DNA from 2 places in the Caldanaerovirga acetigignens genome. Region 1 is predicted to be linked to the other one. Evidence: a T-box and tRNA genes for the amino acid it is inferred to sense, from the RefSeq annotation. Region 1 holds a T-box; the other holds one or more tRNA genes.
The links. The T-box of region 1 lies ahead of ileS (isoleucine--tRNA ligase). A T-box ahead of a tRNA ligase gene usually reads a tRNA of that ligase, here a tRNA-Ile.

Region 1 (3,332 bases):
AGGGATGCCCAAAGAAATAGTGGTCCTGGAGATAGACGAAAGGCTTGTAAATTATATCAACGAAAAGGCATCAATGCTCAGCGTGCCTGTAAAAGCGCTGAAGTACGACTTCAGGGATAAACTTCCGGAACAGTACGTGGGGTATTTCGACACCTTCAACACCGACCCGCCTGAGACGATAGAGGCGTTGGAGGTTTGCATGACTCGAGGACTTTCGAGCCTTTCGGGAGAAGGGTGTGCCGGATATTTCGGATTGACCCGCACCGAGGCGTCGCTAAAAAAGTGGAGTCAGTTCCAAAAGATGCTGCTTTCCAAGTTTAAAGTGGCGATTACCGATATAATCGACAATTTCAACCATTACGTCAACTGGGACTACCTGTTGGGCAGCATCAGGGATGACTACTCCTTCGTTCAAGTAAAACCTAAGCTCAATTGGTACAGATCTTCTATGTACCGAATAGAAACGGTGAGCGGCTTTGAGAAAATCGAAAACAGACCCATGCCCTGCGAACTTTACGTGGACGAAGAGGCTTTAATTTACAAACCCGACAAAAGCCGTTGACAAAGGTTGAAAAGTGGGGTATATTAGAAAAAAATTGAAAGTGTAAAAGCGATGACGGGGAAAGTAAGCACCGGGAAACCTCAAGCGAGCCGGTGGCGGTGGGAGACCGGCGGATTACCGGTGGCCGAAAATCCCCCCGGAGCGAGGCCCGAAACGCAAGGAGTAGGAGCCTACGGCGTTGCCGTTATCTCAATGAGAGGGCCGGGCGGATTTCGTCCGGCGCCATCAGGGTGGTACCGCGGGAACAGTCTCGCCCCTTTTTTGGGGCGAGATTTTTCGTTTTATGGAAAATATAAAGCTGCAAGGATTTTTGATGGAGGGATATAAGTTATATGTTCAAAAAAGTAGAACCTACTATGAACTTTGTTCCCATCGAAGAAAAGATCCTTGATTTTTGGAAAAAAGAACGGATTTTCGAAAAAACTTTGGAAAATCGAAAAGACGCTCCGCACTACGTTTTCTATGAAGGCCCCCCCACCGCCAACGGCAAACCCCATGCAGGCCACGTCCTTACCAGGGTTATAAAAGACCTTATTCCGAGGTACAAAACCATGTTGGGCTACAGAGTGGAGCGCAAGGGGGGCTGGGACACGCACGGCCTTCCGGTAGAACTGGAAGTGGAAAAGCAGCTAGGGATAAGCGGAAAACCCCAAATCGAGGAATACGGCGTCGAAGAGTTCATTAAAAAGTGCAAGGAAAGCGTATTCACCTACGAGCAGGAATGGAAGAGGATGACCGAGCGTGTAGGCTTCTGGATAGATATGGAGAACCCCTACGTCACCTACCACAACACCTACATCGAATCGGTTTGGTGGGCGTTGAAAAAAATTTGGGAGAAGGGTTTGCTTTACAAAGGCCACAAAGTAGTGCCTTACTGCCCTAGGTGCGGAACATCACTTTCCAGCCATGAGGTGGCCCAGGGTTACGAGGAAGTGGAAGACCCGTCGGTATTTGTGAAGTTCCTGCTGGAAGGCGAGGACAGAACTTATTTCCTCGTTTGGACCACGACGCCTTGGACGCTGCCGTCGAACGTGGCACTGGCTGTAAAGGAAGATGCGACCTACGTAAAAATCGAGCAAAACGGCGAAAGTCTGATACTTGCCCAAGAAAGGCTGGGTGTCGTAGAAGGGGAATATAAAGTCCTCGAGGAATTCCCAGGGGCAAAACTTGCAGGACTAAAGTACAAGCCAATATTTCCGTTCTTTGAAGAATACAAGGATAAAGCTTTTTACGTAGTAACGGGAGATTTTGTGACAATGGACGAAGGAACGGGGATAGTTCATATAGCTCCGGCCTTCGGTGAAGACGACTACCGGATGGGACAGAAATACGGACTCCCCGTACTGCAGCCCGTGGACACCCAGGGAAGATTTACCGAAAAAGTCATGCCCTGGACGGGAATGTTCGTGAAAGATGCCGACAAAGGCATAATAAAGGACTTGAAACAGAGGGGACTTCTTTACAAATCCGAAAGATACCTTCATACCTATCCGTTCTGCTGGAGATGCGACACGCCGCTCCTTTATTATGCCAGGAACAGTTGGTTCATCAAGACGACGGCGGTTAAAGAAAGGCTTTTAGAGTTAAATCAAAAGATAGGATGGCACCCGGAGCATATAAGGGACGGGCGTTTCGGGAATTTCCTGGAGAACGTAATAGACTGGTGCTTGAGTCGGGAGCGCTACTGGGGCACGCCCTTAAACATCTGGGTATGCGAAAAGTGCGGAAAGGAACACGCCGTGGGAAGCATCGAGGAAATGAAGGCGATGAGCAAGCTGCCAATTGGAGATATAGAGCTGCACAAGCCCTATGTGGACGAAGTTATATTGAAGTGTCCCGACTGCGGCGGCGACATGAAGCGCGTCCCCGAAGTTATAGATTGCTGGTTCGATTCGGGCTCCATGCCTTTTGCCCAATTCCACTATCCTTTCGAAAACGAAGAAGTGTTCAGGGAACGCTTCCCTGCTGATTTCATATCCGAAGCCATAGATCAGACCAGGGGATGGTTCTACAGCCTCTTTGTGATTTCAACATTGCTGTTTGATACCTCGCCCTACAAGAACGTCCTCGTTATGGGGCACGTCCTCGACCAGTATGGGCAGAAGATGAGCAAGCACAAGGGCAACGTGCTCGACCCCTGGGAGGTGCTCAACGAGCAGGGAGCCGATGCAATGAGGTGGTACCTGTACGTGGCAAGCCCTCCGTGGATGCCGAGCCGCTTTTACAAGGAGGCGGTGAGCGAGGCCCAGAGGAGATTTTTAGGGACCCTTTGGAACGTATATTCATTTTTTACATTATACGCCAGCATTGACGATTTCGACCCGAGGAAATATTTCATTCACCCGAAAGAAAGGTCTGAGATGGACCGCTGGCTGCTTTCCAGGATAAACAGCACTAATAAAAAGGTCAGGGAGAGCCTTGACTACTTCGACATAACGGCTGCAGCAAGGGCATTGGAGCATCTGGTGGACGACATGAGCAATTGGTATGTCCGCCGCTCGAGGGAAAGATTCTGGAAATCAGAGATGGATGGCGACAAAGTGGCTGCTTTCCTTACATTATACGAAGCACTGGTAACGCTCATTAAGATGGCAGCTCCCTTTGTTCCCTTCATAACCGAAGAACTCTATCAAAACCTGGTGAGGGTTCCCTACCCCGAGGCGCCCGAGAGCGTCCACCTTTGCAATTACCCAGAGGTGCGGGAGGAACTTATCGACGAAAAACTTGAATACAAGATGGAAATGGCGAGAAAAATCGTAGAATTGGGCCG
Region 2 (3,332 bases), on a different contig from region 1:
TAATAAGCTATTTCAGGCTTTTAAAGCAAAGCGAGAAACACCTGAAGGAATTTTTGAACTACATAACCATAAACGTGTCGGAATTTTTTCGAAATCCTGCACAGTGGCAAGTGCTAGAAAAGGAAATTTTGCCGCACCTTACATCGAACAAGAAGACCTTGAAAGTGTGGAGCTCGGCGTGTGCTTCCGGAGAAGAAGCGTATTCTCTAGCTTTGCTTTTCGAAAAAATTAATTACAACAAGGTAGAGATCCTCGCTACCGATATAGATGATGAAGCGCTGAAAGCGGCTCGTTTAGGAATTTATTCGGAAAAAAGCTTGGTGAATGTACCTGAAGATCTAAAGAGAAAGTATTTTACGGTGAAAGAAGGTCAGTACGAAATAAAAGATGAAATAAAAAGGAAGGTAAAATTTAAAAATCTCAACCTGCTAGAAGACGAATTCCCGGCAAACTGCCACCTTATTTTATGCAGGAACGTAATGATATATTTTACTGAAGAGGCTAAGGACAAGCTTTACAGAAAATTTTATAATTCATTGGCTGATGATGGCATATTCTTTGTCGGCAATACGGAACAGATTATCATGCCACAAAAATACGGTTTTGAGAGTATTAGAAGCTTTTTTTATAAAAAGATAAATTATGGGAGCTCGGCGAGATAATTTACTTTTGAAACTCTAAGATGCACATTTGTCGCTTAATATGAATCACCACACATCAATGACTTTGATCATTCAGCAAATTATCTTAATTAATTTATTCTTAATTATTAAAACTTGGGTATGCAACCTAAAATCTTTTTTAAAAAAGAAAAAAATTGCCGTTTATCTGACTTCGAATCACAGTAATATTTACGGCCATCGAGAAGGGCCGCTTGTCGAACGGGGTTCTGGCTGAGCTTCGTGGTGAGCAGGTTAGAATTTATCATTCCGATGTTTTTCAGCAGCAGATGGTGGAAGAAATAGAAAATGCCATCTTTGAAAATGCAAAATGATGTTTCTCTAGAGCAGACATAAAAAATGAACCACCTCCGCAGGTGATTTTTTAGGAAGGCGGCGTGTGTTGTGAGCAACTGATTAAGTATTAGAATAAATTTCCTAAACCGCAAACCCTTGTACATAAAAAAATGGTGGGCCATGTAGGCTTCGAACCCACGACACCCTGATTAAGAGTCAGGTGCTCTACCAGCTGAGCTAATGGCCCACATTAAGCGATGGTGGAGAGAGGTGGATTCGAACCACCGAAGGCGTGCGCCAGCAGATTTACAGTCTGCCCCCTTTGGCCAGCTCGGGAATCTCTCCACGTTTTATGGAGCCGACGATGGGACTCGAACCCGCAACCTGCTGATTACAAATCAGCCGCTCTGCCAATTGAGCTACGTCGGCAAAAATTGGTGGGCCCACTAGGACTCGAACCTAGAACCGACCGGTTATGAGCCGGTTGCTCTGACCGGTTGAGCTATGGGCCCTTTCGCTGAACGCAATTTAAAGTATACAATAAAATTGGATTTTCGTCAATATGTTTGTGTTAAAAATTTTTTCGACCAGATTTTGATTCAGTCATTTTATTTTATCCCATAATGAAGGAAAAGAGGAAAGAATTGTAGAAATAATAAATTTGAGGGGAGGGGTTGAATTTGAAATTGAAAGAAACGCTCGTGGAACTGTTGTCAGCAGAAATGCCTTCTGGCTTTGAGTTCAAAACTAATAGTTATTTAGTGGAAATATTCAAAAAGTATTGCGATGATGTAAGAGTGGATAAACTGGGAAATGTAATAGGCAGAAAGGGACCTGGAAATGCAAAAGTAAAGATTATGCTCGCAGCTCATATGGATGAAATCGGTTTGATGGTAAAGCAGATAGACGAAAGGGGGTTTATTCGTTTCTCTTATATAGGAGGTATAGACCATCGCATACTTCCTGCACAGGAGGTAATAATTCACGGAAGGGAGAAAATTTTAGGGGTAATCGGAAGCAAACCGCCTCACATACAGGAACCTGAAGAGAGAAATAAAGCTCTTAAATCGGAAGATATGTTTATAGATACTGGCTTATCGGCAGAAAGGGTAAAGCAATTGGTTAGAATAGGTGACGTAATAACTTTTAAAAGAAAACCCGTAGAATTATTAAATGGATGTTTCGCCGGAAACGCATTGGATGACAGAGCCGGCCTTGCCGCTATAATCTGTTGTCTGGAGGAACTTGATAAACTTCAATTTTCTACAGAAGTTTATGCAGTGGCAACTGTACAAGAGGAAGTAGGGTTAAGAGGAGCAATAGTAAGTACATATCACTTATGTCCCGATATAGGTGTGGCTGTGGACGTGTGTCACGGAAATATGGCGGATGTTGCAGAAGAAGAGACACAAAAATTGGGCAAAGGGCCGGCTATAGCTCTGGGACCTAACATCCATCCCAAGCTTTATGAAAGATTGAAAAATATCGCTGAAGATTATAACATACCGTATCAATTGAATCCCGAACCATCGGCAACAGGTACCGATGCCTGGGCAATGCAAATCACCAGAGAAGGGATTCCTACAGCTTTAATTTCTATTCCCCTTAGATATATGCATACTTCAGTTGAAACTCTCAATATGGAAGACATAAAACTGAGCGGACGCTTACTGGCGCTTTTCATTTCATCACTGGATGAAAACTTTGTGGAGGGGTTAAAATGCTATTGAAGGAATTGACGGAGGCTTTCGGCGTTTCCGGGGCAGAGCATGAGGTAAGAAACATACTGAAGCGGGAGATAGAAAATTTGGCTGAAATCAGAACCGATGCGCTTGGCAATCTTCTTTTTGAAAAACCCGGCCTCGAAAAAAAACCTAAGGTTATGCTTGCGGCGCACATGGATGAGGTCGGACTTATGATTACATCTATCGGTAAAAACGGTTGGCTAAAGTTTAACACGGTGGGAGGAATAGACGACAGGATTCTGGTATCAAAAACGGTGATCATTGGTCCTAATAAAGTAAAAGGGGTTATAGGTGCCAAGGCCATTCACTTGCAGGAGCCCAAGGAAAGGGAAACTGCGTTGAAGTCAAAGAATTTGTATATTGATATTGGAGCAAAAGACAAGGAAGATGCGGAAAAAATGGTTAAGATAGGCGATTATGCTGTATTTGACTCAAAATATGAAAAGATGGGTGATTTGATAAAAGCCAAAGCACTGGACGATAGAGTAGGATGCTATATAATCACTGAGATACTTAAAAAAAATTATGACTTGACCCTATGCGGGGCCTTTACGGTGCAAGAAGAGATAGGCGCAAGAGGGGCAACAGTGGCGGCTTATACCTTGGAACCTGATATTGCAATCGTATTGGA

Region 2: it encodes a tRNA-Ile, which carries the amino acid that the T-box ahead of ileS (isoleucine--tRNA ligase) is inferred to sense. The anticodon was not compared.

The regions. Positions count from the first base shown of each region.
Region 1 is NZ_FRCR01000007.1:5,667-8,998, reverse strand. It holds gene BUB66_RS06485 (bis-aminopropyl spermidine synthase family protein) at 1-562, shown strand, start outside; T-box leader at 605-823, shown strand; gene ileS (isoleucine--tRNA ligase) at 895-3,332, shown strand, end outside.
Region 2 is NZ_FRCR01000011.1:40,870-44,201, forward strand. It holds gene BUB66_RS09060 (CheR family methyltransferase) at 1-662, shown strand, start outside; tRNA gene BUB66_RS09065 (tRNA-Lys) at 1,128-1,203, opposite strand; tRNA gene BUB66_RS09070 (tRNA-Tyr) at 1,215-1,301, opposite strand; tRNA gene BUB66_RS09075 (tRNA-Thr) at 1,310-1,385, opposite strand; tRNA gene BUB66_RS09080 (tRNA-Ile) at 1,392-1,468, opposite strand; gene BUB66_RS09085 (M42 family metallopeptidase) at 1,637-2,686, shown strand; gene BUB66_RS09090 (M42 family metallopeptidase) at 2,677-3,332, shown strand, end outside.